3 regions of the Streptomyces sp. BF23-19 genome follow, and region 1 is predicted to be linked to each of the others. Evidence: riboswitches for the same ligand, from Rfam matches in the RefSeq annotation. Region 1 holds a riboswitch; each other region holds the start of a gene.
The links. A riboswitch is a leader RNA that binds a small molecule or an ion and turns the genes downstream of it on or off. The one in region 1 is predicted to bind thiamine pyrophosphate.
Positions count from the first base shown of each region.

Region 2: linked by a shared signal. The riboswitch ahead of AB8A24_RS14125 (thiamine ABC transporter substrate-binding protein) and the one ahead of thiO (glycine oxidase ThiO) in region 1 are both predicted to bind thiamine pyrophosphate.
Region 3: linked by a shared signal. The riboswitch ahead of thiC (phosphomethylpyrimidine synthase ThiC) and the one ahead of thiO (glycine oxidase ThiO) in region 1 are both predicted to bind thiamine pyrophosphate.

Region 1 is NZ_JBGBPT010000063.1:17,251-27,590, forward strand. Features, by position in the region: gene metF (methylenetetrahydrofolate reductase [NAD(P)H]) at 1-296, opposite strand, end outside; gene thiE (thiamine phosphate synthase) at 439-1,074, opposite strand; gene AB8A24_RS29715 (Rv2175c family DNA-binding protein) at 1,161-1,526, opposite strand; gene AB8A24_RS29720 (FAD-dependent oxidoreductase) at 1,743-2,963, opposite strand; TPP riboswitch at 3,045-3,156, shown strand; gene thiO (glycine oxidase ThiO) at 3,154-4,335, shown strand; gene thiS (sulfur carrier protein ThiS) at 4,332-4,532, shown strand; gene AB8A24_RS29735 (thiazole synthase) at 4,538-5,332, shown strand; gene pknB (Stk1 family PASTA domain-containing Ser/Thr kinase) at 5,438-7,357, shown strand; gene AB8A24_RS29745 (deoxyribonuclease IV) at 7,367-8,224, shown strand; gene AB8A24_RS29750 (DUF4396 domain-containing protein) at 8,316-8,834, shown strand; gene AB8A24_RS29755 (sulfite oxidase-like oxidoreductase) at 8,871-9,503, opposite strand; gene bfr (bacterioferritin) at 9,677-10,153, shown strand; gene AB8A24_RS29765 ((2Fe-2S)-binding protein) at 10,160-10,340, opposite strand, start outside.
Region 2 is NZ_JBGBPT010000020.1:40,832-51,171, forward strand. Features, by position in the region: gene pyrH (UMP kinase) at 1-335, shown strand, start outside; gene frr (ribosome recycling factor) at 428-985, shown strand; gene AB8A24_RS14115 (phosphatidate cytidylyltransferase) at 985-2,061, shown strand; gene rlmN (23S rRNA (adenine(2503)-C(2))-methyltransferase RlmN) at 2,155-3,267, shown strand; TPP riboswitch at 3,326-3,435, shown strand; gene AB8A24_RS14125 (thiamine ABC transporter substrate-binding protein) at 3,521-4,621, shown strand; gene AB8A24_RS14130 (ABC transporter permease) at 4,717-6,333, shown strand; gene AB8A24_RS14135 (ABC transporter ATP-binding protein) at 6,333-7,370, shown strand; gene AB8A24_RS14140 (cytochrome P450) at 7,383-8,630, opposite strand; gene AB8A24_RS14145 (FAD-dependent oxidoreductase) at 8,701-10,104, opposite strand; gene AB8A24_RS14150 (ferredoxin) at 10,101-10,340, opposite strand, start outside.
Region 3 is NZ_JBGBPT010000002.1:123,414-133,753, forward strand. Features, by position in the region: gene AB8A24_RS01790 (YibE/F family protein) at 1-1,004, opposite strand, end outside; TPP riboswitch at 1,044-1,189, shown strand; gene thiC (phosphomethylpyrimidine synthase ThiC) at 1,184-2,971, shown strand; gene AB8A24_RS01800 (hypothetical protein) at 3,230-4,054, opposite strand; gene AB8A24_RS01805 (metallophosphoesterase) at 4,203-5,510, opposite strand; gene AB8A24_RS01810 (LacI family DNA-binding transcriptional regulator) at 5,796-6,911, opposite strand; gene hisC (histidinol-phosphate transaminase) at 7,273-8,352, shown strand; gene AB8A24_RS01820 (cyclophilin-like fold protein) at 8,435-8,803, opposite strand; gene AB8A24_RS01825 (cytochrome ubiquinol oxidase subunit I) at 8,995-10,340, shown strand, end outside.

The sequences.
Region 1 (10,340 bases):
TCGGCGATGGAGTGGTCCACGGCGGTCAGGTGCGCGACGGGCGTGAGGGTGGTGTCCGCGGCGATCTCCTGGGTGGCCTTGACGGTGCCACCGCGGGTGGAGCCGCCGGCTCCGTAGGTCACGGACACGAAACTGGGAGATACCGCCTCGACCCGGCGCAGGGCGTTCCAAAGGTTGCGTTCGCCCTTCTCCGTCTTCGGGGCCCAGAACTCGAAGGAGTACGAGCGCCCGGACGCGAGGAGGTCGCGGACCGTGTGTGCACGATCCGACCAGGTGGAAGCGGTACCAGAGGCCATGTGGGCAGGTTAGACGCGGCCCGGCGGACACCGAAGCCTTGTCCGCCTTTTGGACACGTTTTTGGACACGTGTGGGCCCGGCTCTGGCCGGAAGGCGTCCGTACGGGGTACCGCGACCGCCCGTCGTCCGGGCGGACGGGGCTCAGCCGAGGCGGGCCCGGACCCGCTTGGCGAGCTCCGCGGCGGCCGCGCCGGGGTCGGTGGCCTCGGTGAGGGCGCGGACGACCACGATGCGGGTGGCGCCTGCGTCCAGCACCTCGTCCAGGTTCGAGCCGTCGATGCCGCCGATGGCGAACCAGGGGCGGTCCTGCTCCAGGGAGGCCGCGTACCGGACGAGGTCCAGGCCCGGGGCGTGGCGGCCGGGCTTGGTGGGGGTGGGCCAGCAGGGGCCGGTGCAGAAGTAGTCCACGCCGGCTTCGGCGACGGCCGCGTCGACCTCGTCCTCGGCGTGGCAGGACCGGCCGATCAGCACCCCTTCGCCGAGGATGGCGCGGGCCGCGGGGACGGGGATGTCGCCCTGGCCGAGGTGCAGGACGTCGGAGCCGATGGCGTGGGCGACGTCGGCGCGGTCGTTCACGGCGAGGAGCTTGCCGTGGCGGCGGGCGGCCTCGGCGAAGACCTGGAGGTGTTCGAGCTCCTCCCCCGCCTCCATGCCCTTGTCGCGGAGCTGGACGATGTCCACGCCCGAGGAGAGCACGGCGTCGAGGAAGTCGGGGAGGTCACCCTGGCGCTTGCGGGCGTCCGTGCAGAGGTAGAGCCGGGCGTCGGACAGCTGCATGGGTGTACCCCCCGTGGTGGATGCGGTGTACGGACCGGGGCCGCGGCCGTGGGCCCGTACACCGCTGTGGAGCGAAGGCGATCAGGTCAGAGGGCGAGCGCCTGAGCGCGGCGCTTCACCTCCGTGCCGCGATTCTCGCTCAGCGCCTGCACGGGGGTGCCGGGCAGGGTCGGATCCTCGGTGAAGAGCCATTCCAGGATCTCCTCCTCGGTGAAGCGGTCGTCGCGCAGCACGGTCAGCAGACCGACGAGGCCCTTGACGACCTTGTCGCCGTCGATGAAGGGAGCCGGCACCTGCAGGGAGCGGTTCTCGCCCCGGCGGACGGCGATGAGCTGCCCTTCCTTGACCATCTGGCGGACCCGGGTCACCTCGATGTTCAGCATCTCCGCGATGTCGGGGAGGTACAGCCATGAGGGGACAAGGGCATCGATCTTTGCGTCAATCTCGGTCACAGACACAAGCCTGCCATCTCGGCTCCGCCGCCGGTACCTGAGCAGCCCCGTCCGGGTCGCGGTCCATGCCGAGGCTCCGCCCCGGACCCCGCGCCGCGAACGCCGGCGGGGCCGAGATTTCCCTACGGGCGTCCGCCCCCACCAGGTGGACGGCAGCAGCCACGATCCAGCCTCGCCGGCGTTCGAGGCGCGGGTCCGGGCGGAGCCCGGCGGCCGTCAGGCCGTGGCCGACTTCAGCGGGACCGAGGGGTCGCCGACCTTGGCGGGGTCCACGGGGACGCCCGTCTCGATGAGCTTGCGACCCTGCGCCAGGTCGCGCGGGCGGCCCACCGCCAGGACCGCGACCAGTGCGCCGTCGCGCAGCCAGCACGCCGACCAGGTGGGGCCGGCCGGATCCCCGCGCAGGATCAGGGTGTCGGCCCCGCCGTGGTGGCCGGCGTACTGGACGAAGCGGCCGAACTGCTCCGACCAGAAGTACGGCACCGGGTCGTAGACCTGGGCCGGCTCCCCGGCCAGGATGTTCGCCGCGACCGCCCTGGGCCCCTGCAGGGCGTTGTCCCAGTGGTGCACGAGCAGTCGCGTCCCGTACCGCCCGGAGGGGAAGGAGGCGCAGTCGCCGACCGCGTACACCCCGGGCAGCGAGGTCCTCAGGTACGCGTCCGCGGTGATCGATCCGTCGGGGCCGCGTTCCACGCCGGTCCCGTCCAGCCATCCGGTGGCGGGGCGCGCGCCGATGCCCACCACCACCGCGCCGGCGGGCAGGGCTCGCCCGTCCGCCAGCAGGACCCGCCCCTCCTCGATCCCGGCGACCTTCGCCCCGGTGATCAGCTCCGCGCCCGCCTCCTGGTACCAGCGCGCCATCGGCTCGGTGACCTCGGCGGGCAGCGCCCCCGCCAGGACCCGGTCCGCCGCCTCGACCACGGTGACCTCGCAGCCCGCCTCCCGGGCGGCGGTGGCGAACTCGGCGCCGATCCAGCCCGCCCCGACGACCACGGCCCGGGGGGAGGCGGCCAGCACCGGGCGCAGCCGGGCGGCGTCGTCCAGCGTGCGCAGCAGGTGCACGCCCGGGACGCCCTCGGTGCCGGGGATGGTCAGCGGCTGCGCGCCGGTCGCCAGGACGAGGGTCCCGTAGGGGACGGGTCCCGTCTCGGTGTCCAGCTCGTGGACGGCGGCGCGCAGTCCGGTGACCTCGACGCCGAGCCTGAGGTCGATGTCGAGGCCTTCGAAGTCCACGTCGAAGGCGGAGTCCTCGGCCTTGCCGAGGAGTACCGCCTTGGACAGCGGGGGGCGGTCGTAGGGCTGGTGGGGTTCGGCTCCCAGCAGGGTCACGGGGCCGGTGAAGCCCTGTTCGCGCAGGGCCACGGCGGTCTGCACCCCGGCCATTCCGGCGCCGACGATCACGACGCCTCGCTGATTCTGTTCCGTCTGCTCGCTCACGCCGCCACCCTAATCATCTGACGCTCCGTCAGGAATAGGTGCCGCCTTACCCGCCCTCCACGGCCGGGTTAGTCTGGCCACCGTACCTATCGCGGGAGTCCGGCGCACCGGGCTGAGAGGGAGGCTGGCCGGCCTCCGACCGTACGAACCTGATCCGGGTCATGCCGGCGAAGGGAGGGGCTGGACGCCCATGCACTCATCTCGGAAGGGTTCCGCCACGGGATCCGACGTCCTCGTCATCGGGGGCGGAATCATCGGCCTGGTCACCGCTTGGCGGGCCGCCGCGCGCGGGCTGCGCACCGTACTCGCCGACCCCGCACCCGGCGGCGGCGCCGCCCAGGTCGCGGCCGGCATGCTCGCCCCCGTCACCGAACTGCACTACGGCGAGGAGGCCCTGCTCGGCCTCGGCCTCGCCTCCGCCGCACGCTATCCGCAGTTCGCCGCCGAACTCGCCGAGGCGAGCGGCGGCCTGGACATCGGCTACCGCACCTGCGGCACCCTCGCCGTCGCCCTCGACGCCGACGACCGCCTCCACCTGCGCGAACTGCACGCCCTGCAGCGCCGCTGCGGCCTGGAGTCCGAGTGGCTCACCGGCCGCGAGTGCCGCCGCCTGGAGCCCATGCTCGCCCCGGGCGTACGCGGCGGGCTGCGCGTCGACGGCGACCACCAGGTCGACCCCCGCCGACTCGCGGCCGCCCTGCTGGCCGCCTGCGAACGCGCCGGCGTGACCATCCACCGGACGGCCGCGCAGCGGCTGCTCACCACCACCGACCGGGCGACCGGAGCCCTCCTCGACGACGGTACGGAGCTGCTCGCAGACCAGGTGGTCCTCGCCGCGGGCTCGTTCACCGGCCGGCTGGCGGGCGTGCCGCCGCAGGTCGTGGCCCCCGTACGGCCGGTCAAGGGCCAGGTCCTGCGGCTCACGGTGCCGGCCGCCTACGCGCCGTTCCTGTCGCGGACCGTCCGGGCCGTCGTCCGCGGCAGCCACGTCTACCTGGTGCCGCGCGAGAACGGCGAACTCGTCGTCGGCGCCACCAGCGAGGAACTCGGCTGGGACACCACCGTCACCGCGGGCGGGGTCTACGAACTCCTGCGCGACGCCCACGAACTGGTCCCCGGCATCACCGAACTCCCGCTCACCGAGACCCGGGCGGGACTGCGCCCCGGATCCCCCGACAACGCCCCGCTGCTCGGCCCGACCGACCTGCCGGGCCTGCACCTGGCCACCGGGCACTACCGCAACGGGGTGCTACTGACCCCCCTCACCGGCGAGGTCCTCGCCGAGCTGCTGGCCACCGGCGAACTGCCGGAGATCGCGCGCCCCTTCACCCCCCGCCGGTTCTCCGCCGAACGTCAGGAGTCGTACGCATGACCATCTCCGTGAACGGCGAACCGCGCGAGGTCGCGGCCGGCGCCACCCTCGACACGGTGGTCGCCACCCTGACCTCCGCCCCCTCCGGCGTCGCCGCCGCACTCAACGAGACCGTGGTCCCGCGCGGGCAGTGGCCCGCCACCGTCGTGGGCGAAGGCGACCGGGTCGAGATCCTCACCGCGGTACAGGGGGGCTGACCGACATGGCGGACGACCTCTTCACCCTCGGCGGCCGGACCTTCACCTCCCGCCTGATCATGGGCACGGGCGGGGCCCCGAGCCTGGACATCCTGGAACGCGCCCTCGTCGCCTCCGGAACCGAACTCACCACGGTCGCGATGCGGCGGCTGGACCCCACGGTCCAGGGCTCCGTCCTGTCCGTGTTGACCAAGCTCGGCATCTCCGTCCTCCCCAACACGGCGGGCTGCTTCACGGCGGGCGAGGCCGTCCTCACGGCCCGGCTGGCCCGGGAGGCGCTCGGCACGGACTGGATCAAGCTGGAGGTGGTCGCGGACGAACGGACCCTCCTGCCGGACGGCGTCGAGCTGCTGGACGCCGCCGAGATCCTGGTCGACGAGGGCTTCACGGTGCTCCCGTACACCAACGACGACCCGGTGCTCGCACGGAAGCTGGAGGACGTGGGCTGCGCGGCGATCATGCCGCTCGGGTCCCCCATCGGATCCGGCATGGGCATCCGCAACCCGCACAACTTCGAGCTGATCACGGAACGCGCGTCGGTCCCGGTCATCCTGGACGCGGGCGCGGGCACGGCGTCCGACGCGGCCCTGGCGATGGAACTGGGCTGCGCGGCGGTGATGCTGGCCTCGGCGGTGACCCGCGCACAGGAACCGGTCCTCATGGCGTCGGCCATGCGGGACGCCGTCTCGGCGGGCCGCCTCGCCTTCCGCGCGGGCCGCATCCCCCAACGCCGCTTCGCGGAAGCGTCCTCCCCCACGGACGGCCGCGCAAGCCTGGACCCGGAACGCCCGGCGTTCTGAGGAGGCGTACGAATGCCCGCGTGTGCGGGACCGTACACGTCACAGGTGCGCTGCAAGGCGACCCGCCCAGGACGGGTGCCGGGTGGCGGCTCGTAGAATCGCCGGGTGGATACGACCCTGGATGACCCCCTCGTCGGGCGCGTGCTCGACGGCCGCTACCGCATCGACGCCCGCATCGCGGCCGGCGGCATGGCCACGGTCTACCGGGCCGTCGACACCCGCCTCGACCGGGTGCTCGCCCTGAAGGTGATGCACCCGGCGCTCGCCGCCGACGCCGCCTTCGTCGACCGGTTCATCCGCGAGGCGAAGTCCGTGGCCCGGCTCGCGCACCCGAACGTGGTCGCCGTCTTCGACCAGGGCACGGACGGCCCGTACGTGTACCTGGCCATGGAGTACGTCTCCGGCTGCACCCTGCGCGACGTGCTCCGCGAGCGCGGCGCGCTCCGGCCCCGGGCCGCCCTCGACATCCTCGAACCGGTGCTCGCCGCCCTCGGCGCCGCCCACCGGGCCGGCTTCGTCCACCGCGACATGAAGCCCGAGAACGTCCTGATCGGGGACGACGGCCGGGTGAAGGTGGCCGACTTCGGGCTGGTCCGGTCGGTCGACTCGGTGACCAACACCACGGGCTCCGTCCTCGGTACGGTCTCCTACCTGGCCCCCGAGCAGATCGAGAACGGCGTCACCGACACCCGCGTGGACGTCTACGCCTGCGGTGTCGTCCTCTACGAGATGCTCACCGGCTCCAAGCCCCACCTCGGCGGAACCGCCGCGCAGGTGCTCTACCAGCACCTGCACGAGGACGTCCCGCCCCCGTCGGCCGTGGTCCCGGGGCTCGCCGTCGGGCTCGACGAGCTGGTCGCGCAGGCCGCCGCCCGCAATCCCGATCTGCGTCCCTACGACGCGGCCGCCCTGCTCGGCCTCACCCGTGAGGCCCGCGCGCAGCTCAGCGACGCCGAGCTGGACGCCGTACCGCCGCAGGCGCACGCCGAGGAACGTTCGTCCGCCGAGGACCGTACGGGTGTGATCCCGCGCCCGGTGGTCGCGCAGCAGCCCGTGCAGCACACCTCCCGCCTGGAGATGCCGTCCGCCCCGCCCGCTCCGCCCACGCACCGCCCCGCCGGGGGCACCGCGCGGCGGCCCTCGCGTGGGGTGCTGCTCGTCGTCGCGGGCGTGCTGCTCGCGCTCGGGCTCGGGGTCGGCGTCTGGTACATCAATTCCGGGCAGTTCACGAAGGTCCCCAACCTGCTCGGCAAGACCGAGGCGCAGGCCCGCTCCCAGCTGTCCGCGGCCGGGCTCGGGGTGAAGGGGGTGGACCGGAAGTTCAGCGACGCCTTCGACCGCGGGACGGTGATGAACACCGATCCCCCGGGCGGCCGGCGGATCCGCGGCAACGGCGCGGTGACCATCACCCTCTCCCGCGGCCCCGAGGTCGTGGCCGTGCCCAACCTGATGGGCCGGCCGCTGGAGGAGGCGAAGGCCGAGCTGACGCGGTCCGGGCTGGCGCCCGGCATGGTGACGCAGGCCTTCAGCCAGGACATCGCCCAGGGTTCGGTGATCAGCACGAATCCGACGGGCGGCGAGAAGCGGGCGCCCGACACGGCGGTCTCGCTCGTCGTCAGCAAGGGCCGCCCGGTGCCGGTCCCGAGCGTGACCGGGGTGCCCGTCGACCAGGCGAAGGCGGCTCTGGAGGCCCTGGGCCTCAAGGTCGCGACGGCTCCCGAGCAGGTGAACGCCCCCTTCGTGGCCGGTACGGTCGCCAACCAGTCGATCGGCGCCGGCACGCAGGCCGCGGCCGGGGACACGGTCACGCTGACCGTGTCCAAGGGTCCTCGGCAGGTCCCGGTCCCGAACGTGACCGGTCAGGACATGGACGCGGCCCGCAAGGCGCTGGAGGCGGCCGGCTTCAAGGTGAAGGTGGACCGGCCGTTGATCTCGTTCAGCAAGACGATCGACACCCAGTCGGTGCCGGCCGGACAGAACGCCCCCGAGGGCAGCACGATCACGATCACGACCAAGGGGCTGTAAGCCGTAGTGATGCGCAATCCAGTGGGCGGGCACGTCCCCGTTGCCGGGGGGCTCGCCTCGGTCGGCCTGACCTACGCCCGGGAGATGGGGGCGGAGGCCGTCCAGGTCTTCGTCGCCAATCCGCGCGGCTGGGCCACGCCGGTCGGCAATCCGGCGCAGGACGAACGGTTCCGGGCGGAGTGCGCTGCCGGGTCGATCCCGGCGTACGTGCATGCCCCGTACCTGATCAACTTCGGCTCGCACACCGAGGCGACCGTGGAGAAGTCGGTGGAGTCGCTGCGCCACTCGCTGCGCCGCGGCCGGGAGATCGGCGCGCTCGGGGTGGTCGTGCACACCGGGTCGGCGACCGGGGGACGCCCGCGCGAGGTGGCGTACGCGCAGGTCAGGGAGCACATGCTGCCGCTGCTGGACGAGCTGACGCACGACGACGACCCGTTCCTGCTGCTGGAGTCCACGGCCGGGCAGGGCTTCTCGCTGTGCTCGCTCGCCGAGGACTTCGGCCCGTATTTCGAGGCGCTCGACCACCACCCGAAGCTGGGGATCTGCCTGGACACCTGCCACATCTTCGCGGCCGGCCACGATCTGGCGGAGCCGGGCGGGTCGAAGGTGATGCTGGACCTGCTCGTGGACACGGTGGGTGAGGGCCGGCTGAAGCTGGTCCACGCGAACGACTCCAAGGAGGGCGTCGGCGCCCACAAGGACCGGCACGCCAACATCGGCCAGGGGCACATCGGCCGGGACGCCTTCGCGGAGCTGATCTCGCACCCCGCGATGGACGGCGTACCACTGATCATCGAGACGCCCGGCGGCAAGGAAGGGCATGCGGCGGACGTGGCGCTGCTGAAGGAGCTGCGCGGCCCGCAGTGATCCATCGATCCCTTGAGGAATACCCCAGGGGGGTATACGGTTCCGGCATATCGACGGGACCGCTACCCGACGTTCCCACGAGGGGGTTGTCATGGAGCACATGCACGAGGGTCACGAAGGACACGAGAGCCACAAGGTCCACGAGAACCACCACGCGCACGGCGCCGGCGGCTCGGTCAGTTGGGGCACGGCCGCCCGGGCCACCCTGCACTGCCTCACCGGATGCGCCATCGGCGAGGTGCTCGGCATGATCATCGGTACCGCGCTCGGCTGGGGGAACGTGCAGACGATGATCCTGGCGATCGTCCTCGCGTTCTTCTTCGGCTACGCCCTCACCCTGCGCGGGATCCTCGCCGCCGGCGTCGACCTCCGTACGGCCATCCGGGTGGCGCTGGCCGCGGACACTCTTTCGATCGCCGTCATGGAGCTGATCGACAACGGGGTGATCGCCCTGTGGCCCGGCGCGATGGACGCGCACCTCTCGGAGCCGCTGTTCTGGATCGTCCTGGCGATCGCGCTGGCGGCCGCGTTCGTGATCACGACTCCGGTCAACAAGTGGATGATCGGCCGCGGCATGGGTCACGCGGTCGTGCATCGGTACCACCACTGAGCGAGCGCCGCCGGACGCGGGGGCGCCGCCGCGCCCCTACAGTTCGGGGCCCTCCCCGGGCTCCTCCTGGTACGAGTAGCGCTGCTCGCGCCACGGGTCGCCGATGTTGTGGTAGCCGCGCTCCTCCCAGAAGCCACGGCGGTCGGCGGTCATGTACTCGATGCCGCGGACCCACTTGGGGCCCTTCCAGGCGTACAGGTGCGGGACCACCAGCCGTACCGGGAACCCGTGCTCGGCGGTGAGCAGTTCACCGCCCTCGTGCGTGGCGAAGACGGTGCGGTCGGAGGCGAAGTCGGCCAGCCGCAGGTTGGAGCTGAAGCCGTACTCGGCCCACACCATCACGTGCGTGACCTGCGGCGCGGGGGGTGCCAGGGCGAGGACCTCGCGGGCGAGCACACCGCCCCATTCGGCGCCCTGCATGCTGAACTTCGTGACGCAGTGCAGATCGGCCACGACGGTGTCGAACGGCAGGGCCGTGAACTCCTCGTGGTTCCAGCAGTGCTTGTCCCCGTCGGCCGTCGCGCCGAAGACGCGGAACTCCCAGCGGTCCGGCTTGAACTTGGGTACGGGCCCGTAGTGGGTGACCGGCCAGCCCCTCTGCAGCCGCTGCCCCGGTGGAAGCTCCAGCTGCTCTGCTCCCGGAGATTCCCGGCTTTCCGGCTGACCCATGACTCCATGGTGACAGACTGGGCAGGGTGGTCATGACCAGGTCTGGGCCGATTCGGGCAAGTCACGGTAACTCCCACTAAGGAGGCACTTACTGGACGGTCCCCGGTGGCGATGCGAGGATGCGCGCAACTGCCCCGTCACATAGCTGACATTGCCTGGAAGGAGCCTGTGCGATGCAGGGCGACCCCGAGGTCCTTGAGTTTCTGAACGAGCAGCTGACCGGCGAGCTGACGGCCATCAACCAGTACTGGCTGCACTACCGCATCCAGGACAACAAGGGCTGGACCAAGCTCGCCAAGTACACGCGTGAAGAGTCCATCGACGAGATGAAGCACGCGGACAAGATCACCGAGCGCATCCTGATGCTCGACGGCCTGCCGAACTACCAGCGCCTCTTCCACGTGCGCGTCGGGCAGACGCTCACGGAGATGTTCCAGGCGGACCGCCAGGTCGAGGTCGAGGCCATCGACCGGCTCAAGCGGGGTATCGAGGTCATGCGCGGCAAGGGTGACATCACCTCGGCCCGGCTCTTCGAGGAGATCCTGGAGGACGAGGAGCACCACATCGACTACCTCGACACCCAGCTGGAGCTCATCGAGTCCCTGGGCGAGCCGCTGTACATCTCGCAGCTGATCGAGCAGCCGAGCTAACCGGCTCTAGGCCGCTTCCGCCAGCTCCGCCGAACGCGCCGTTCCCGGCTCCGCGGCGAGCACGGCCGCCGTCTGGCCCTTCTCCAGCAGCTCCCGGCGGGGGCACGCCCCACGGCCGAGGATGCCCTGGATGGTGCGCACGCACGATCCGCATTCGGTGCCGGCCTTGGTGGCCGAGGCGATCTGG
Region 2 (10,340 bases), on a different contig from region 1:
GCATGGGCATGCCCTACTTCTCCACCGACACCACGGCCGCCCAGCGCGCCCTGGAGATCGACGCCGAGGCCCTGCTCATGGGCAAGAACGGTGTCGACGGGGTCTACGACTCCGACCCGAAGAAGAACCCGGACGCGGTGAAGTTCGACGCGCTGGAGTACAGCGAGGTCCTCTCCCGCGACCTCAAGGTCGCCGACGCCACCGCGATCACGCTCTGCCGCGACAACAAGCTTCCGATCCTCGTTTTCGAGCTTCTGGCCGAGGGCAATATCGCCCGCGCCGTCAAGGGTGAGAAGATCGGCACGCTCGTGAGCGACCAGGAAACCCGGGCCTAGCAGTCCGCTGCCGGACCGAGCGAGTCGCAGGGCGGCTCGCCGGCCCCGCCCGCCCGCCTGAACCATCCATATCTGACATGCAGGAGCACGTGGTGACCGAAGAGATCCTCCTCGAGGCCGAGGAGAAGATGGAAAAGGCCGTCGTCGTCGCCAAGGAAGACTTCGCCGCGATTCGCACCGGCCGTGCGCACCCGGCGATGTTCAACAAGATCGTGGCGGAGTACTACGGCGCCATCACGCCCATCAACCAGCTCGCCTCCTTCTCGGTGCCCGAGCCGCGCATGGCGATCGTGACCCCGTTCGACAAGAGCGCCCTGCGTAACATCGAGCAGGCCATCCGCGACTCCGACCTCGGTGTCAACCCGAGCAACGACGGCAGCATCATCCGGGTGACCTTCCCCGAGCTGACGCAGGACCGCCGCAAGGAGTACATCAAGGTCGCGCGCACCAAGGCCGAGGACTCGAAGATCTCGCTCCGCGCCGTCCGTCGCAAGGCCAAGGACGCCCTTGACAAGCTGGTCAAGGACAAGGAGGCCGGCGAGGACGAGGTGCGCCGCGCGGAGAAGGAGCTCGACGACACCACCGCGAAGTACGTCGCGCAGGTGGACGAGCTCCTGAAGCACAAGGAAGCCGAGCTCCTCGAAGTCTGATGAACGACTCTTCCTGGCAGCCGGAGCCGGTTCCGGCGGGTCCCGCATACGATGCGCAGGTGGGCCCGCACACTCGGCCCATGCCCATCGTGCCCGATGCCGCCGGCCGTGACTTCGACGACCGGGAAGCACGCGATCGGGGGGTCGCCGCCGACAGCGGCCCCCTCTTCCGCGCCGATACGCCGTCGCAGGAGCCCATGCCCAGCCCCCCGCCTCCGCACGCCCAGCAGCCGCAGGACGCCTCGCCCCCGCCGCCGAAGAAGCGCGCGGGCCGGGATCTGCGTGCCGCCATAGGTGTGGGCGTGGGTCTCGGCGCGGTGATCTTCGCCTCGCTGCTGATCGTCAAGGCCGTCTTCGTCGGCGTCATCGTCGTCGCGGTCGTCGTCGGCCTGTGGGAGCTCACCTCCCGACTGCAGGAGCAGAAGGGCATCAAGGCCCCGCTGGTCCCGCTCGCGGTCGGTGGCGCCGCCATGGTCATCGCCGGATACGTCCGGGGGGCCGAGGGCGCCTGGGTCGCGATGGCCCTGACCGTGCTGGCGGTCCTGGTGTGGCGGATGACCGAACCGCCCGAGGACTACCTCAAGGACGTCACGGCGGGCGCCTTCGCGGCCTTCTACGTGCCCTTCCTGGCCACCTTCGTCGCGATGCTGCTCACCGCCGACGACGGTCCCCAGCGCGTGATCACCTTCCTGCTCCTGACCGTGGTCAGCGACACCGGGGCCTACGCGGTCGGCTGGCGCTTCGGCAAGACGAAGCTCGCGCCGCGCATCAGCCCCGGCAAGACCCGCGAGGGACTGTTCGGCGCGGTGGCCTTCGCGATGGTGGCCGGCGCGCTGTGCATGGAGTTCCTGATCGACGGCGGCTCCTGGTGGCAGGGTCTGCTGCTGGGCCTCGCGGTCGCGGTCAGCGCCACCCTGGGCGACCTGGGCGAGTCGATGATCAAGCGGGACCTCGGCATCAAGGACATGGGCACCCTGCTGCCGGGACACGGCGGCATCATGGACCGCCTGGACTCCCTGCTTCCGACGGCCCCCGTGGTGTGGCTGCTGCTGGCAGCCTTCGTAGGTACTGGCTGACCTGCGAAAAGGCGTCGCAGGACGCCGGGCGGTTACTCTTGGAAGGCGCGCTGCTTCTGCGGCGCGCCTTTCGTCTTACAAGGAGTACCTGCCATGGCCCGCCCCGTTCCGGGAGAGCTCACCTTCGTCGCCCCTCGCGGGGTCAAGAAGCCGCCCCGGCACCTTGCCGACCTGACCCCGGCCGAGCGCCGCGAGGCGGTCGCCGCGATCGGCGAGAAGCCGTTCCGGGCCAAGCAGCTCTCGCAGCACTACTTCGCCCGGTACGCGCACGACCCGGCCGAGTGGACCGACATCCCGGCGGGCTCGCGGGAGAAGCTCCAGCAGGAGCTGCTGCCGGACCTGATGAGCGTCATCCGGCACATCTCGTGCGACGACGACACCACCCGCAAGACCCTGTGGAAGCTGCACGACGGCACGCTCGTCGAGTCCGTGCTCATGCGCTACCCCGACCGGGTCACCATGTGCATCTCCTCTCAGGCCGGCTGCGGTATGAACTGTCCGTTCTGCGCCACCGGCCAGGCGGGCCTGGACCGCAACCTGTCCACCGCCGAGATCGTGCACCAGATCGTCGACGGCATGCGCGCACTGCGCGACGGCGAGGTCCCCGGTGGCCCGGCCCGGCTGTCGAACATCGTCTTCATGGGCATGGGCGAGCCGCTCGCCAACTACAACCGCGTGGTCGGCGCCATCCGCCGGCTCACCGACCCGGAGCCCGACGGCCTCGGTCTGTCGCAGCGCGGCATCACCGTCTCCACCGTCGGCCTGGTTCCGGCCATGCTGCGCTTCGCCGACGAGGGCTTCAAGTGCCGCCTCGCCGTCTCGCTGCACGCGCCCGACGACGAGCTGCGCGACACCCTCGTCCCCGTGAACACCCGCTGGAACGTTCGCGAGGTGCTCGGCGCCGCCTGGGAGTACGCCGAGAAGTCCGGCCGCCGGATCTCCATCGAGTACGCCCTGATCCGCGACATCAACGACCAGGCCTGGCGCGGTGACCTCCTGGGCAAGCTGCTCAAGGGCAAGCGCGTACACGTCAACCTGATCCCGCTCAACCCGACGCCGGGCTCCAAGTGGACCGCCTCGCGGCCCGAGGACGAGAAGGCCTTCGTGGAGGCCATCGCCCGCCACGGTGTGCCGGTGACCGTACGGGACACCCGGGGCCAGGAGATCGACGGAGCGTGCGGCCAGCTGGCCGCCTCGGAACGCTAGATTCCGCCTCTGTTCGACGCTATTCGGCCACGGGGTACCCTGTGGCCGAACCAATTTCATATTCCGACAGGGGAGCGCCACAGCGCTGAGAGTGCGGTATCCGTCATCCGCAGACCCTCTGAACCTCGCCCCGGTCATTCGGGGTAGGAAGTTCGGTCACCACTCTTGCTGTTGCGCCCTGCCCGGCGTCCGCTCTCGCAGAGCGCCGGGCAGGGCCGCGTCTTCTCCTGGACATCCCAGGAGGAATTCACCGATGAGCACCACCAAGAAGATCGCGGGCGTCGCGCTCGCGGCCGCGCTGGGCGTCACCACGCTCAGCGCCTGCGGCGGCGGCGACACCAAGGACAAGCCCGCCGGCGCGAGCGACGCCCCGAAGTCCAAGACCGTCACGCTCGTCTCCCACGACTCCTTCAACGTGACCGAATCGGTCCTCAAGGAGTTCGAGCAGCAGAGCGGCTACACGGTCAAGGTCCTGAAGTCCGGGGACGCCGGCGCGGCCCTGAACCAGGAGATCCTCACCAAGGGCTCCCCGCGCGGTGACGTCTTCTTCGGCGTCGACAACACCCTCCTCTCGCGCGCCCTCGACAACGGCATCTTCACCCCCTACGAGGCCAAGGGCCTCGCCGAGGTCAAGCCCGAGTACGTGCTCGACAAGGAGCACCGGGTCACCCCGATCGACTCCGGCGACATCTGCGTCAACTACGACAAGGCGTACTTCACCGAGAAGAAGATCGCCCCGCCGCAGACGCTGGACGACCTGACCAAGCCGGAGTACAAGAACCTGCTGGTCACCGAGAACGCCGCGACCTCCTCGCCCGGCCTCGGCTTCCTGCTCGCCTCCGTCGGCAAGTACGGCGAGGACGGCTGGAAGGACTACTGGAGCAAGCTCAAGGCCAACGGCGTCGAGGTCGTCGACGGCTGGGAGCAGGCCTACAACGAGCGCTTCTCCGGCTCCGCGGGCGGCAAGAAGGCCAAGGGCGACCGCCCGCTGGTCGTCTCGTACGCCTCCAGCCCGCCGGTCGAGGTCCTGTACGGCGAGCCCCAGCCGACCGAGGCCCCCACGGGCGTCTCCACCGGCACCTGCTTCCGCCAGATCGAGTTCGCGGGTCTGCTCAAGGGCGCCAAGAACGAGGAGGGCGGAAAGGCCCTCGTGGACTTCCTGGTCAGCAAGAAGTTCCAGGAGGACATGCCGCTCCAGATGTTCGTGAACCCGGTGACGAAGGACGCCGCCCTGCCGGAGCTGTTCACCAAGCACGGTGTGGTGGTCGAGAAGCCCGAGAACGTGGCTCCCGAGACCATCGCCAAGAACCGTGAGCAGTGGGTCAAGGCATGGACCGCGCTCGTCGTGAAGTAAGCGGTACCAAGGAGCCGGGCGTGGCGTCGGGGGGCGCCACGCCGGGCTCCGGCCCCCGCGAGGGGGCACGGGCGACCGCCGTGCGGTTCGCCCTGATGGCCGTCCCCCTCGCCTTCTTCGGGCTGTTCTTCGCCTACCCCGTCGCCGCGATCGTCGGGCGCGGCCTGAAGACCGACGAGGGATGGCAGTTCGGCCGGTTCGCGGAGGTGCTGGGCCGCCCCGACATCGCCGACGTGCTGTGGTTCACCACCTGGCAGGCGTTCGCCTCCACCCTGCTCACCCTGCTGATCGCCCTCCCCGCCGCGTACGTCTTCGCGCGCTTCGAGTTCCCGGGCAAGCAGCTGCTGCGCGCCGTGGTGACCGTGCCCTTCGTGCTGCCGACCGTGGTGGTCGGCACCGCTTTTCTCGCGCTGCTGGGGCGGGGCGGGCTGTTGGACGACCTGGTCGGAGTCCGGCTCGACACCACCGTCTGGGCGATCCTGCTCGCGCACGTCTTCTTCAACTACGCCGTCGTCGTCCGCACGGTCGGCGGGCTGTGGGCCCAGCTCGATCCGCGCCAGGAGGAGGCCGCCCGCGTGCTGGGCGCCGGCCGGTTCACCGCCTGGCGGCGGGTGACGCTGCCCGCGCTGGCCCCGGCGGTGGCCGCCGCCTCCCTGATGGTGTTCCTGTTCACCTTCAGCTCCTTCGGCGTCGTACTGATCCTCGGCGGACCCGCGTACTCCACCCTGGAGGTGGAGGTCTACCGGCAGACCGCGCAGCTCCTGGACCTGCCGACGGCGGCCGTCCTGACGATGGTGCAGTTCGCCGCGATCGGCGCGATCCTCGCCGTGCACGCCTGGACCGTGCGCAAGCGCGAGACCGCCCTGAGCTTGGTGGACCCGGGACGCACCACCCACCGGCCGCGCGGCTGGGCGCAGCGCACGCTGCTGGGAGGGGTGCTGCTGACCGTCGCGCTGCTGATCGCGGCGCCGCTGGGCGTGCTGGTCGAGCGGTCCTTCGACACCCCCGGCGGCTACGGCCTCGGCTACTACCGGGCGCTGCAGGACGCGGGCGCCGGCGGCGGGACCTTCCTGGTGGCCCCGCTGGAGGCGATCTGGAACTCCCTGCAGTACGCGCTCGCCGCCACCGCGATCGCCCTGGTCATCGGGGGGCTCGCGGCCGCGGCGCTGACCCGGCGCGAGGGCCGCTTCGTACGCGGCTTCGACGCGCTGCTGATGCTGCCGCTCGGGGTGTCCGCCGTGACCGTGGGCTTCGGCTTCCTGATCACCCTGGACGAGCCACCGCTGGATCTGCGGACCTCATGGATCCTGGTGCCGCTGGCGCAGGCCCTGGTGGGCGTGCCCTTCGTCGTACGCACCATGCTGCCGGTGCTGCGCGCGGTGGACGGGCGGTTGCGCGAGGCCGCCGCGGTGCTCGGCGCGTCGCCGCTGCGGGCCTGGCGGGAGGTGGACCTTCCGCTGGTGCGGCGGGCGCTGCTGATCGCGGCCGGGTTCGCCTTCGCGGTATCCCTGGGGGAGTTCGGCGCGACCGTGTTCATCGCGCGGGCGGACCGGCCGACGCTGCCGGTGGCCGTGGCGCGGCTGCTGGGGCGGGCCGGAGAGCTGAACTACGGGCAGGCGATGGCCCTGAGCACGATTCTGATGCTGGTGTGCGCGGTGTCCCTGCTGCTACTGGAGCGACTGCGCCCCGACAAGACCTCCGGAGAATTCTGATGACACTGCTTCAGCTGGAGGGGGTGTCGGTCCGCTTCGGTGAGCGCGCGGCGCAGTACGCCCTGGACGGCGTGGACCTCACGGTCGCCGAGCACGAGGTCGTGTGCGTGTTGGGACCGAGCGGCAGCGGCAAGTCCACGCTGCTGCGGGTCGTCGCCGGACTGCAGCAGATGTCCGCCGGGCGGGTGCTGTTGGGCGGGGCCGACCAGGCCGGCGTCCCCGTGCACCGGCGGGGCGTGGGCCTGATGTTCCAGGACCACCAGCTCTTCCCGCACCGTGACGTCGGCGCGAACGTCTCCTTCGGGCTGAAGGTGCGCGGAGCCGGACGGGCCTCGTCCGCGGACCGGGTCGCGCAACTGCTGGAACTGGTCGGGCTCCCCGGGGCCCAGGCCCGGGCGGTGGCCTCCCTGTCCGGCGGCGAGCAGCAGCGCGTCGCGCTGGCCCGGGCACTGGCCCCGTCACCGAGGCTGCTGATGCTCGACGAACCGCTGGGGCAGCTGGACCGGGGGCTGCGCGAGCGGCTGGTGGTGGAGCTGCGCGGGCTGTTCTCCCGGCTGGGCACGACCGTACTGGCCGTCACGCACGACCAGGGCGAGGCCTTCGCCCTGGCCGACCGGGTGGTGGTCATGCGGGACGGCCGGATCGCGCAGGCCGGCACCCCCCTGGAGGTGTGGCAGCGGCCCGCGTCGGAGTTCGTGGCGCGCTTCCTCGGCTTCGAGAACGTGGTCCCGGCCGTGGTCTCGGGCGACGCGGCCGCCACCGCGTGGGGCAAGGTTCCGGTACCGGCCGGCTCCCCGGAGGGGGAGCAGCGGCTGCTGATCCGCCCGGCCGGGGTCGTGCTCCGCGCGGCGGGCCTGCGGTGCGAGGTGGTGTCCCGCACCTTCCGCGGCACGCACGTCGCCCTGCGGCTGCGGCCGGAGGCGGGGCCGGTGCTGGAGGCCGAGTGCGGCCTGGCGGGGGCGCCGGCCGTGGGCGACCGGGTCGAGGTGACCTTCACCTCCGCCGAGGTGGTCGTCCTTCCGCCGGACACCCCCTAGCGGGGGCGTCCGTCAGGGACGGATGCCGTCGCAGGCGATCGGCAGGTGGCGCGGGCCGCGCAGGACCGAGTTCTGACGGTACTGCGGCGGGTCCTCCAGCAGCCGGGGGTTCTCCAGTCGGCGGGCCAGCTCGCTCAGCGCCAGCTGGGCCTCCTGCCGGGCCAGCGGCGCCCCGAAGCAGCTGTGGATGCCACTGCCGAGGCCGAGGTGCTGGATGTCCTTGCGGTCGGGGTCGAAGCGGTCCGGGTTCTCGAACCGCTTCGGGTCCCGGTTCCCGGAGGCCAGCATCAGCCACACCGACGCGCCCTTGGGGATCGTGACTCCGGCGACCTCGACGTCGGAGAGGGTGGTCCGCTGGGGCAGCAGCTGTACGGGCGGCTCGTAGCGCAGCAGTTCCTCGACGATCGGGACCGCCAGTTCGGGGTCGTTGCGCAACCGCTCCAGGGCCTCCGGGTGGCGCAGCAGCGTCAGCATCCCGTTGGTGATGAGGTTGACCGTGGTCTCGTGACCCGCGATCAGCAGCAGCGCGGAGGTGCTGAGCGCCTCCATGGTGGTCATCGCGCCGTCCGGGCCGTCCGCCGTCGCGAGCTGGGACAGCATGTCGTCGCCGGGCTTCTTGCGGCGTTCCTCGATCAGCCCGGCCAGGTACATGCCCAGCTCCATGCGGGCGTCCGTCGAGCCGTTGCCGCGCTGGGTGGGGTCCGCGTCCGGGTCGGGGTCCAGGCTGGCGGCCAGGGTCTCCGCCCAGACGTGGAAGCGGGGTTCGTCCTCGTGGGGCACGCCGAGCAGCCGGCAGATGACCGTGACCGGGAAGGGGTACGCGAACTGGTCGACCAGGTCGATCCGGTCCAGTTGCCCTGTCTCCACGATGCCGTCGATCAGCCCGGTGACGAGGCCGCCGAGTTCGTCGCGCATGTCGTGCACCCGGTGGGGGGCGTGCGGCGGGCCGAACGGCCGGTTCGTCATCCGCCGCAGCCGGTCGTGGTCGGGCGGGTCGAGCTTGAGGAAGGACGGGGGCAGCGTCGCCCCCTCCTCGTCGGACTGGTCGCCCAGCAGATCGTCCCCGGTCGCCTTCAGGTTCTTGGCGTCGGAGCTGATCCGAGGGTCGTGCAACAGGCTGTGGATCTCGTAGTACGTGCTGACCACGTACGGGCCGTCCCCGTCGTGGGACACCGGGGTCTTGCGGAGCTCCTCGTACAGCGGGTACGGATTCGCGCGGTTCGCGTAGTCGATGATCTCCCGCAGCAGGGCTTGGGTCATGACAGGTCCTCGTGATCCTCGGGGGAGGGCGCGGTGCGGCACGGCCGGTGGCGCGGGGCGGGGGTGAAGGTCATCTTCCGGGAGTGAAGGTCATCTTCCGGTCGGCCGGTGAATAGCCGCTCAGCGTGATGGTCGGCCCGTGGGTGGGGACGGACGGGTCCGGGAAGTCGGCCGGCAGCGGCTTGGCCCCGTCGGGCCTGCGGTCCACCGTGGAGAACGGCGGCGGGAACGGGGCGGTGGCCTCGATCTGCTGCTCGTAGAACGGCAGCCACCGGCAGTTGTCGAAGGTGACGGCGGCGATCAGACGCCCCTGGTACCCGTAGGCGGCCGCGAACCGGCGTTCGGCGAGCGAGCCCTGGGTGATGAGGATCTCGGTCCCCATCGGCGGTACCCCGACCGACTTGATGTTCACGCCGAACTGGGAGGACCAGAACGCCGGAACCCACAGGTGGGGGCGGCGGTCGGCGCTCTCGCTGAGCATGTTGTGCGCGGCGGTGTCGGCCTGGGCGACGGCGTTGCCCCAGTGCTCCAGCGACAGGAACTGGTAGCCGAACAGGGCGTGCGGGGAACGTGCCACGTCACCCGCCACGTAGATGTCATCGGTGACGATGCCCCGGATGTCGAAGGCCCGGCAGCCCGCGTCGCAGGCGATGCCCCGCGGACCCGCGCCCAGCCCCGAGCCGGCGAGCCACTCGGTGTTGCGCTGTGCGCCCAGCGAGACGACCACCACGTCCGCCTCGATGGTCGCCCCGTCGGAGAGGTGCGCGGCGCGGACCCGCCCGGAGGGGTCGCCCTCCAGCGAGGTCACCATGACCCCGGTCCGCAGGTCGACGCCGTTCTCGCGGTGCATCTCGGCGGCCACCGCGCCGATCACCCCGCCCAGCGCACCGACCAGCGGCGCGTCGCCCCGTTCGGCGACGGTGACCTCCAGGCCGCGCTCCCGGCACGCGGAGGCGATCTCGGACCCGGTGAACCCGGCTCCGATGACCAGCACCCGGCGGGGACCGGCGGCCAGGGCCCGTTGCAGCCCTTCGGCGTCGTCGCGGGTGCGCAGGACGAAGACACCCTTGAGGGCGCCCTCCTCCGGGTTGGGCCACGGCCGGGCGCGTACGCCGGTGGCGATCAGCAGCCGGTCGTACTCGACCTCGTCGCCGTTGCCGAGCTTGACCCGATGGGCGGCCATGTCCAGGCCGGTGGCCGCGACGCCGAGGCGCCATTCGGCGTCGATCGCCCGGCGGCGGGGGAGGGCCGTGTGGTCGGCGACCGCGTTGCCCAGCAGGACCTGCTTGGACAGCGGGGGCCGGTCGTACGGCTCGTACGGTTCGTCGCCGATCATCGTGAGCGAACCGGCGAAGCCCTTCTCGCGCATGGTCTCGGCGGCCCGCAGACCGGCCAGAGAGGCGCCGACGACGACGATGCGGCCCTCGCGCTTGAGCCGCTCCAGGGATCCGTCGTGTGTTCCTGCACCGGTCACCGGGCGCCTCCGGAACGGGATCCGGCGCCCGCCACGGCATCCGGGGTCACCATGCTCGCCATGTCCTCGTCCGTGATCTCCAGGAGGATGGCCTGCACCGGGCAGGCGGCCACGGCACGCAGGACGTCCTCGCGCTGCGCCGGATCCGCCTCCGGGTTGTAGAGCAGCGACTCGTCGCCGTGCATGGCGAAGACATCGGGAGCGAGGAAAGCGCACTGGGCGTATCCCTGGCAGCG
Region 3 (10,340 bases), on a different contig from region 1:
ATGAACCCCGAACCGAGCAGCCCGATCAGCAACAGCGAGACGAGCGTGCCGAGAACGGCCACCGACGTACGGGCGGTCAGCCCGTGGCACATGTAGAGCGCGATCAGCATGATGGCGCTCGCCCCGACCACCGCGACGACCAGCGGGTTCGAACCCTGCAGGATGGCCGGGAGGATGAAGAGGGTCAGCACGCCGAAGCTGACCACCAGCGCGACCAGCGCGAACAGCCCGCGCATCCGCCCGACGAGGACGACGGCGGCCGCGAAGATGCCGGCCAGCAGCGCCATCGGGAGCTTGCGGTTCACGTCGATCACCGAGTACTGGAGGTCGCGCGGCGCGTCCGGCGCGTAGGCCACCACCACCTCCTGACCGTCCTCCAACTGCCGTGGTGCGCCCGGCTGGACGACCTCCACGAAGGTGCGGCCCTTGTCCGGGCCGCTGCTGACCTCGACGGTGGCCTTCTTGCACTCACCGGTCTGCTCGGCCTGCGCCTGGCGGCCCTCCGGGGTGGAAGGAGCGGCGGTCGTCGGTACCTGGGCGGCGTTCACGGTTTTGCAGTCGACCTGTTCGAGCGAGGTGACCACGCCCTGCTGGGTCTGCCGGTCGAACCCCACCCCCGTGCGCTCGTGGCCGGGGGCGCCGCCCGGCCAGAGCACCACCATGCCGACGAAGACGGCCGCGGCGAAGGGGATCAGCACGGCGGCGATGACCTTGCGCAGGTGCTTCGAGACGGGGGCCGCCGGGCCGTGGCCATGGCTGTGTCCGTGTCCGTGATCGTGGGACCGATCCGAGGGGCGCCCGCCGGAGTCCCCGCCGGAATGCGGGTCGGAATGCGGGTCCGAATGGCCGTCGGAGCGCCGGTCGGAGTGCCCGTCGGACGGTCTGGCGGACGGTTCGGGGCTCGCATGCGGGTGGCCGATGTGGCCAACGGTCTCTGTGGGCTCGGTGGGGGGCTGCGGCGAGGGCGTCACCAGCAGATCATCGCAAGAGATGAGGGGGCCCACTGTTCAGCACGCCATGGATGACGCTAGCGTGGGGGCACCTTTGCACAACGCGGGAGCTCGGAGCACCGGGCTGAGAGGACGCTGATCACCGTAAGGGCATCACAGATGCCTACGGGAAGAGGCTGCGTCGACCGCCGAACCTGTTACCGGGTAATGCCGGCGTAGGGAGATCAGGTCTCATGACCATTCAGGACGCACGCACGCCTGCCGTCAGCCAGGACGCCGACGGCCAGACCGAGCGCCAGCCGGGCTGGCACAAGGGATACCTGGCGGGCTCCCGCCCCGACCTCCGGGTGCCGGTCCGCCAGGTCCACCTCACCAACGGCAAGGACGTGACGCTCTACGACACGTCCGGTCCGTACACCGACCCGCAGATCGAGACCGACGTCCGCCGCGGTCTCGCGCCGCTGCGCGAGAACTGGATCATCAGCCGCGGGGACACCGAGGAGTACGCGGGCCGCCCCGTGCGCCCCGAGGACGACGGCATCAAGCACACCTCGCCGCGCGGGGGCCTCAAGAACCTCGACGCGGTCTTCCCGGGCCGTCCCCGCCAGCCCCGCCGTGGCCGCGACGGCGCCGCCGTCACGCAGCTCGCGTACGCCCGCCGGGGCGAGATCACCCCGGAGATGGAGTACGTCGCGATCCGCGAGAACGTCTCCCCCGAGGTCGTTCGCGAGGAGATCGCCGCAGGTCGCGCGGTACTTCCGGCGAACGTGAACCACCCCGAGATCGAGCCGATGATCATCGGCAAGCGGTTCCTGGTGAAGGTCAACGCCAACATCGGCAACTCCGCGGTCACCTCCTCCATCGAGGAGGAGGTCGACAAGATGACCTGGGCGACCAAGTGGGGCGCCGACACGGTCATGGACCTCTCGACCGGCCGCAACATCCACACCACCCGCGAGTGGGTGCTGCGCAACTCCCCCGTCCCGATCGGCACCGTGCCGCTCTACCAGGCGCTGGAAAAGGTCGACGGCCGTGCCGAGGACCTGACCTGGGAGATCTACAAGGACACGGTCATCGAGCAGGCCGAGCAGGGCGTCGACTACATGACGGTCCACGCCGGCGTGCTGCTGCCCTACGTGCCGCTGACCGCCCGCCGCAAGACCGGCATCGTCTCGCGCGGTGGCTCGATCATGGCCGCGTGGTGCCTCGCGCACCACAAGGAGAACTTCCTCTACACGAACTTCGAGGAGCTCTGCGAGATCCTCGCGACGTACGACGTCACGTACTCCCTCGGCGACGGTCTGCGCCCCGGCTCGATCGCGGACGCCAACGACGCGGCCCAGTTCGCCGAGCTGAAGACGCTGGGCGAGCTGAACACGATCGCCAAGCGCCACAACGTCCAGACGATGATCGAGGGCCCGGGCCACGTCCCGATGCACAAGATCAAGGAGAACATCGACCTCCAGCAGGAGATCTGCGAGGAGGCGCCGTTCTACACGCTCGGCCCGCTGACCACGGACGTCGCGCCCGCCTACGACCACATCACCTCGGGCATCGGCGCCGCGATGATCGCCTGGTGGGGTACCGCGATGCTCTGCTACGTGACGCCCAAGGAGCACCTGGGCCTGCCCAACCGTGACGACGTCAAGACCGGCGTCATCACGTACAAGATCGCGGCGCACGCCGCGGACCTGGCCAAGGGGCACCCGGGCGCCCAGGAGTGGGACGACGCCCTGTCGGACGCGCGGTTCGAGTTCCGCTGGGAGGACCAGTTCAACCTGGCCCTGGACCCGGACACGGCCCGTGAGTTCCACGACGAGACCCTCCCGGCGGAGCCGGCCAAGACCGCGCACTTCTGCTCGATGTGCGGTCCGAAGTTCTGCTCGATGAAGATCTCGCAGGACATCCGCCGTGAGCACGGTGGCGACCTGAAGGCGGAAGAGATCCAGGCGGGCATGGCGGAGAAGTCCGCCGAGTTCGCGGCCTCGGGCAGCCGCGTCTACCTGCCGCTGGCCGACTGACGCGCACGGTCGTCGGACAGACACGGTCGTCGGACAGGCACGACAGGCACGACCGGCACGACCGGCACGACCGGCACGACAGGACAGGCAGAGCAGGACAGCACAGCTGACGGCGAGGACCCGCGACCCTATGGGGGGAGTCGCGGGTCCTCGCCGTCTCGCCGTCAGGCGACCACCTGGTACTCCGGGTCCAGCTCGTGGCCGATCCGCCCGATGGCCCCCGACCACCTGCCGAAGCAGCTGAAGTGGCGGACGGGGTCAGTTCTGGTCCGGCTGGTGTTCCGGACCGCCGAAGTCCGGGCTCGTGAAGTCCGGAGGTGTGTAGCCGGGCCGGGGACTCTCCGACGGGGACCCCGGACTGGTGAAGTCCGGCCGGCTGTACCCCAGGTTGGGGATGCGGCCCGCCGCCGGTGTGCGGGGGGTCGGAAAGCCCGGGCCGGCGCTCGGGTCGGCCAGCGCGTCCCGCAGGAACGGCATGATGCCGCGCTCCAGCAGCGCGTGCCGCCAGGCCTCACGGGCCCGTGCGACCTCGTCGGGTATCGCCTCGGTCTCGTCCGCCGCCACCTCGGTCGAGCTGTTGCGGACGGCCGTCACCAGCAGCCCGATCACCGCGAAGAGCAGGGCGGCCGCGGTGAGCCCGCCGAAGAGCCAACCCGCCGTCAGCATCGTCTCGGCGAAGGCCGGTTCGGGCTCGATCATCTTCAGGATGTAGCCGACGAGCAGGAAGATCAGCATGGCGGTGCCCGCCAGGACGGGCGCGAGGACCGCGACCACGGCGCTGATGCCCGCGCCGCCACCGCTGCCCTCGGCGCCGTCCTCGTCTCCCGTCGTACCGGGCGAGGCCAGTACCTCGTCGCGTCGTTCCTCGCGGACCTTCACGTAGTGGCCGTACTCGGCGGCGGCCGCTGCCGCCAGCAGGGCGCTGGCCCCCTGGGCCATGGTGCGCAGCTGTTCGGCGTTCAGCCGTTCGCCGAGGGTGGCGAGCTCGGGCCGCTCGCGCGCGGCGCGCAGCGCCTCGTCGACGAGCCGATCGAACTCCGGTCGGTCTTCGGTCAGCAGGTGCGGAGCGCTGGTCATGTGCATCCCCCGATGCTCCGTAGAAGCCGGTATGCCCGCGTAGACCCGGGCGCCGGCACAAACGGAGGAGAGCCTGCTACGGATAGAGCGATGGTAGAGCGCCCACGCCACGCCGTGACAGGGGCTTTCCGGAAATACCCCTCTCCGTAAGCTCTCAGTCGCTCAGGGGGAGTTGTACGACAAGCAGTTTGCCCGCCATCGTCACCCCGCCGTCCATCGCGATGGCCAGCCCCTCCGCGTACACGTGCGGGCCGTCCACGGCCTCGGGTCCGCGCGATTCGTCGCCGTCCTCGGTGCCGACCTCGCCGAGCAGGTACGGGATGGGGCTGTGCCCGTGGACGACGCGGCTGCCGCCGTAGGTGTCGAGGAGTTCCCGTACGGCCGCCGGGCCGGTTCCCTCGTCGCGGAAGGCGAACCGCTTGGTGAACTTGCGGAAGAGGTCCCAGGTGATGTCGGCGTCGCCGCGGTTGAGGAGCTCGTGGATGGTGTCGTTGACGTCCTCGATGGAGTCGCCGTAGTCGAGGTAGGCCGTGGTGTCGGAGTGCAGCAGCAGGTGGCCTTCCTCCAGGACGGCCGCGTCCAGCCGCGACATCCACTGCAGGTGGACGTCCTGCAGGCGCTCCATGTCGGTGCGCTGGCCGCCGTTGAGGAGCCAGGCGGCCTGGAAGGTGGCGGTGCCGGCGCCGGAGACGACCGGGGTGTCGCCGAACCGCTTGGCGCCGATGAGCAGGAGTTCGTGATTGCCCATCAGGGCCTTGCAGTAGCCGCCGGCGGCGGCGGCCTCGGCGGACAGTCGCATGACGAGGTCGATGACGCCGATGCCGTCGGGGCCGCGGTCGGTGAAGTCGCCGAGGAACCAGAGCCGGGCGTTGCCGGCGGACCAGCGGCGCTCGGCGTCGATCAGACCCTGGGCGTGGAGTTCGGTGACGAGCTCGTCGAGGTAGCCGTGGACGTCGCCGACGACGTAGAGCGGGCCGGGGCCCGCGGCCTGCTCCTGGGGCACGTACTGGACCTGGACGGTGTCGCCGGGGCCACCGAGCGCGCCGCGCCCGATGACGGGCAGGTCCCGGTAGGTCGGGGTGTAGCCCTCGGGCTCGTCCTCGTCGGGGCCCTGGGTCGACGCGTGGGCCGGTTCCACGTCGGCGTGCGGGTGGAGACGCGTGTCGGGGTACGAAGGCTGCTGCGCGGGCTGCTGGGGCCCGGCAGGCTGCTGCGGTACGACCGGCTGCTGCTGAGGCACGGCCGGCCGCTGTACGGGCGCCTGCGGCGGATAGCCCGGCTGTGGGGGCATGTTCGGCGTGCCGTCCTCGTAGTACGCCGGGTACTCGCCGTAGACCGGAGTCTCGCCGGGCAGCCCGGTGGACGTGGATACGGCGTACAGGGCGGGTTCGGTGACTGGAACCCGGAAGTCCCGCAGCGTGTCCGTCCGCATCGCGGGTCCCTGACCGGCCCCCTGAGTCATCGACCCCTCCACCACCGTCGCGCTGCCGTACACCTGCGGACCCTCCTGACCTCCAGGGAGGAGGGTCCGTGATGTCGTGCGCCCATCATAGGAATGCGGCTCGCGCTCTGTGACGCACCAGGGGTGGTGAATCCTTTACGGAGCGGATCGTTCCTACCGTTTTCTACCGATATCGGTGTTGCTGAAATCGTCGGCCGGTCCTTGGTCGGTGCTCGTGCGGTGTTCGGATGACCTTCGGACGGTCCTGGGTCGGCCTCTCGACAGGCCGACCGGACGGTCTGTCGGTCAGTCCTGGGCCGGCGAACGGGGCGGGCTGACGGTCGTGCGGGGCTGTCGGCGCTGCGACGAGGTACGGATGATGAGTTCGGTCGGGACGACCTGCTCGACGGGACGCCCGGTGTTCACTCCCTCGATCGCGTCGATGAGGAGCTGGACGACGGCGGTGCCGATGCGGCGGGGTTTGAGGGACAGGGTGGTGATGGGCGGCTCGGTGTTCGCGTAGACGGTGGACTCGCTGCAGCACACGAGCAGCAGGTCCTCGGGGACGCGCAGGCCGTAGCGGCGGGCGGCGGCGAGCAGATCGGTGCCGTTGGGGTCGAAGAGCCCGTAGACCGCGTCGGGCCGGTCGGGGCGGGCGAGGAGCCGGTCGGCGGCGACGGCGCCCGCGCACGGGTCGTGCGCGGGGTAGGACTCGTAGACCGGGTCCTGGCCGACGCGCTCGCACCAGCTGAGGTAGGCGGTGGTGGAGAGTCGGGTGTAGGTGTCGGTGGTGGTCCCGGTCAGCAGTCCGATCCGGCGGGCGCCGGCGGCGGCGAGGTGGTCGAGCAGGCCGAGTACGGCGGCCTCGTGGTCGTTGTCGACCCAGGCGGTGACGGGGAGGGAGCCTGCGGGGCGGCCGTCGGAGACCACGGGCAGACCTTGGCGGACCAGTTCGGTGACGACGGGATCGTGGTCGGAGGGATCGATGACGACGGTGCCGTCGAGGGCGACGTTGGACCACACGTCGTGGCGGGAGGTGGCGGGGAGGATGACCAGGGCGTAGCCGCGGGCGAGCGCGGCGGAGGTGGCGGCCCTGGCCATCTCGGCGAAGTAGGCGAATTCGGTGAAGGTGAAAGGTTCTTCCCCGTACGTCGTCACGGTCAGGCCGATGAGGCCGGACTTGCCGGTACGGAGGGTGCGGGCGGCGGCCGACGGGCGGTAGCCCAGCCGGTCGGCCACTTCGCGAACGTGGCGGCGGGTGGCGTCGGGCAGCCGTCCCTTGCCATTGAGCGCGTCGGAGACGGTTGTGATGGAGACGCCCGCCGCGGCGGCCACGTCCCTGATGCCGGCCCGGCCCTGTCGGCCGGCGGCCCGCCGGGTGGTCTCGGTCCGGCTCACCTGATGCTTCCCTGCTGCTGTCATGGCGAGCCGATAGTAGGGCTCGGTGGGGAGGGTGGTCTGGGTGCATATGCAGGCATTGACAGGCACGTTTCTGCATGGTTCGCCACCCCAAATGACCTTGGAAATGAAGGTGTTTGGTCGCTGAGGGTGAGTGTGGAGCTTGTCGTCGGGTCCGGGCATGCCAAAACGATGCGATCTCGGGCCGTTCTCAACTCACCTGCACGAGGGATGCGCGCCACGGCGCAGGCCACCGGCGCGCGCATATATGCGTGCGCTCCCCCGCATTCCTGGCGCCCCCATTCTCGGAACGGCGGAATCCTCATAAGGTGAGCAGTATTGAGTCGACGGCGACGTCGGACGGGACGGTCGAGGAGGACCTGCGGTGAGCGAGAAGAGCCCGAAGCTGCGCGCCGAGCTGGACGGCATTCCGACATACAAGCCCGGCAAGCCGGCTGCCGCGGGAGGGCCTGTCGCGTACAAGCTGTCCTCGAACGAGAACCCGTATCCGCCGCTGTCGGGCGTGCTGGAGACCGCGGTCGCCGCGGCCGGGAACTTCAACCGGTACCCCGACATGGCCTGCACCGGCCTCGTGAACGAGCTCGCCGAGCGCTTCGGCGTGCCGGTCGAGCACATCGCCACGGGCACCGGTTCGGTCGGCGTGGCCCAGTCGCTGATCCAGTCGACCGCCGGCCCGGGCGACGAGGTGATGTACGCCTGGCGCTCCTTCGAGGCGTACCCGATCATCACGCAGATCTCGGGCGCTACCTCGGTGCGGGTTCCGCTGACCGACGGCGACGTGCACGACCTGGACGCCATGGCCGCGGCGATCACCGACCGGACCCGGCTGATCTTCGTCTGCAACCCGAACAACCCCACCGGCACGGCCGTGCGCCGCGCCGAGCTGGAGCGCTTCCTGGACCAGGTGCCCTCGGACGTCCTGGTGGTCCTGGACGAGGCGTACCGCGAGTTCGTGCGTGACGCGGACGTACCGGACGGCATCGAGCTCTACCGCAACCGCCCGAACGTCGCCGTGCTGCGTACGTTCTCCAAGGCGTACGGGCTGGCCGGCCTGCGGGTCGGCTTCGCGGTGGCGCACGAGCCGGTGGCTGCGGCGCTGCGCAAGACGGCGGTGCCCTTCGGCGTCAGCCAGCTCGCGCAGGACGCGGCGGTGGCCTCGCTGCGCGCCGAGGACGAGCTGATGGGCCGCGTCGGGGCGCTGGTGAGCGAGCGCACGCGGGTGCACGAGGCGCTGGTCGCCCAGGGCTGGACCGTGCCGGACACGCAGGCGAACTTCGTGTGGATGCGGCTGGGGGAGCGGACCGGCGCGTTCGCGGAGGCCTGCGAGAAGGCCGGTGTGGTGGTCCGGCCCTTCGCGGGCGAGGGCCTGCGGGTCACGATCGGTGAGACCGAGGCGAACGACCTCTTCCTGCACGCGGCCGCGGCGTTCTTCAAGGAGCTCTAGGCGCTGACGGCCGGACCGTCCCGGTTGTCCGGGACGGCCGAGGCCGCGGAGGCTGCGGAATCGGCTGAGGCGGCCGAGCCGGTCAGACGAGTTCCACGCGGACGGGATCGCCGTCGCGGACGGTGGACAGCAGGCGGGGGTCGCCGTCGAAGGAGCCGAGCACGTTGCACGGGCTCGCGAGGCGGCTCTCGCCTCCGCGTGAGATCGGCGTGGGGCCGTAGGGCAGCGCGAGAGCGTCGCCCTCGGTCCAGAACGCGACCGTGCCGGGGGCGACGACCTGCTGGGCGTCGTCCTCCAGCGCGACGGAGACTCCGGTGTCGAAGTAGACCTCCTCGCCCCAGGTGTTGGCGGAGGCGGAAATCGGCAGGGCCTCGACCAGTGCCTTGCTGGTCGGGGTCTCGTCGAGGGTTGCGGTGAGCTGGCCCGCGGGCCAGGAGATTCGTATCTGCATGCGCTGAATTCAACAATCTGTTGAATCGATTGGCTAGAGGGGTACCCCCCTCGAAGGTGGCCGAGAGTGGTACGACATAATGCTTGTGAATGTGAACGCGTTCACAAGCGTGTCCTGCTTCCTCCCGATATGGAGGGAACCCGCCAGGCAGACTGCGGCTGTGACCACGGCGACGACAAGGAGAAGACGACGTGGACCTAGCTTTGGCGCCGGAGACATTGGCGCGATGGCAGTTCGGCATTACGACCGTCTACCACTTCCTCTTCGTGCCCCTGACGATCTCGCTCGCCGCCCTTACGGCGGGTTTGCAGACGGCGTGGGTGCGCACCGAGAAGGAGAAGTACCTCAGAGCGACGAAGTTCTGGGGGAAGCTCTTCTTGATCAATATCGCGATGGGTGTCGTCACCGGCATCGTCCAGGAGTTCCAGTTCGGCATGAACTGGTCCGACTACTCGCGATTCGTCGGCGACATCTTCGGGGCCCCCCTGGCCTTCGAAGCACTGATCGCCTTCTTCTTCGAGTCGACCTTCATCGGTCTGTGGATCTTCGGCTGGGACAAGCTGCCGAAGAAGATCCACCTGGCGTGCATCTGGATGGTGTCCATGGGCACCGTCCTGTCCGCCTATTTCATCCTGGCGGCCAATTCCTGGATGCAGCACCCGGTTGGGTACCGCATCAACGAGGAGCGGGGCCGGGCGGAGCTCACCGACTTCTGGCTCGTGCTGACCCAGAACACCGCGCTCACCCAGTTCTTCCACACCATCACGGCCGCCTTCCTGGTCGGTGGCGCGTTCATGGCCGGAATATCGGCCTTCCACCTGGCGCGCAAGAAGCACATCCCCGTGATGCGGAGCTCGCTGCGCCTCGGCCTGATCGTCCTGATCATCGCCGGTATGGGCACCGCGATCAGCGGTGACCTGCTCGGCAAGGTGATGTTCAAGCAGCAGCCCATGAAGATGGCCGCCGCCGAGGCCCTCTGGGACGGCGAGGCGCCGGCTCCCTTCTCGGTCTTCGCCTACGGCGACGTCGAGAAGGGCCACAACAAGGTCGCGATAGAGATCCCGGGCCTGCTGTCCTTCCTGGCCAACGACGACTTCACCTCCTTCGTCCCCGGCATCAACGACGTCAACAAGGCGGAGCAGGAGAAGTTCGGTCCCGGCGACTACCGGCCCAACATCCCGGTCGCCTACTGGGGCTTCCGCTGGATGATCGGCTTCGGCATGGCCTCGCTGGGTGTCGGCGTGCTGGGCCTGTGGCTGACGCGCAAGAAGTTCATGCTGCCGCCGGGTCTGCGGACCGGGGAGGACGAGGTCCCGAACCTGGTCCTCTTCAAGAAGGCGCTGAGCCCGAAGTTCGCCAACCTGTACTGGATCGTCGCGCTCTGGACGATGGGCTTCCCGCTCATCGCCAACTCCTGGGGCTGGATCTTCACCGAGATGGGCCGCCAGCCCTGGGTCGTCTACGGAGTCCTGCGCACCCGGGACGCGGTCTCGCCGAACGTGTCGCAGGGCGAGGTGCTGACCTCGATGATCGGCTT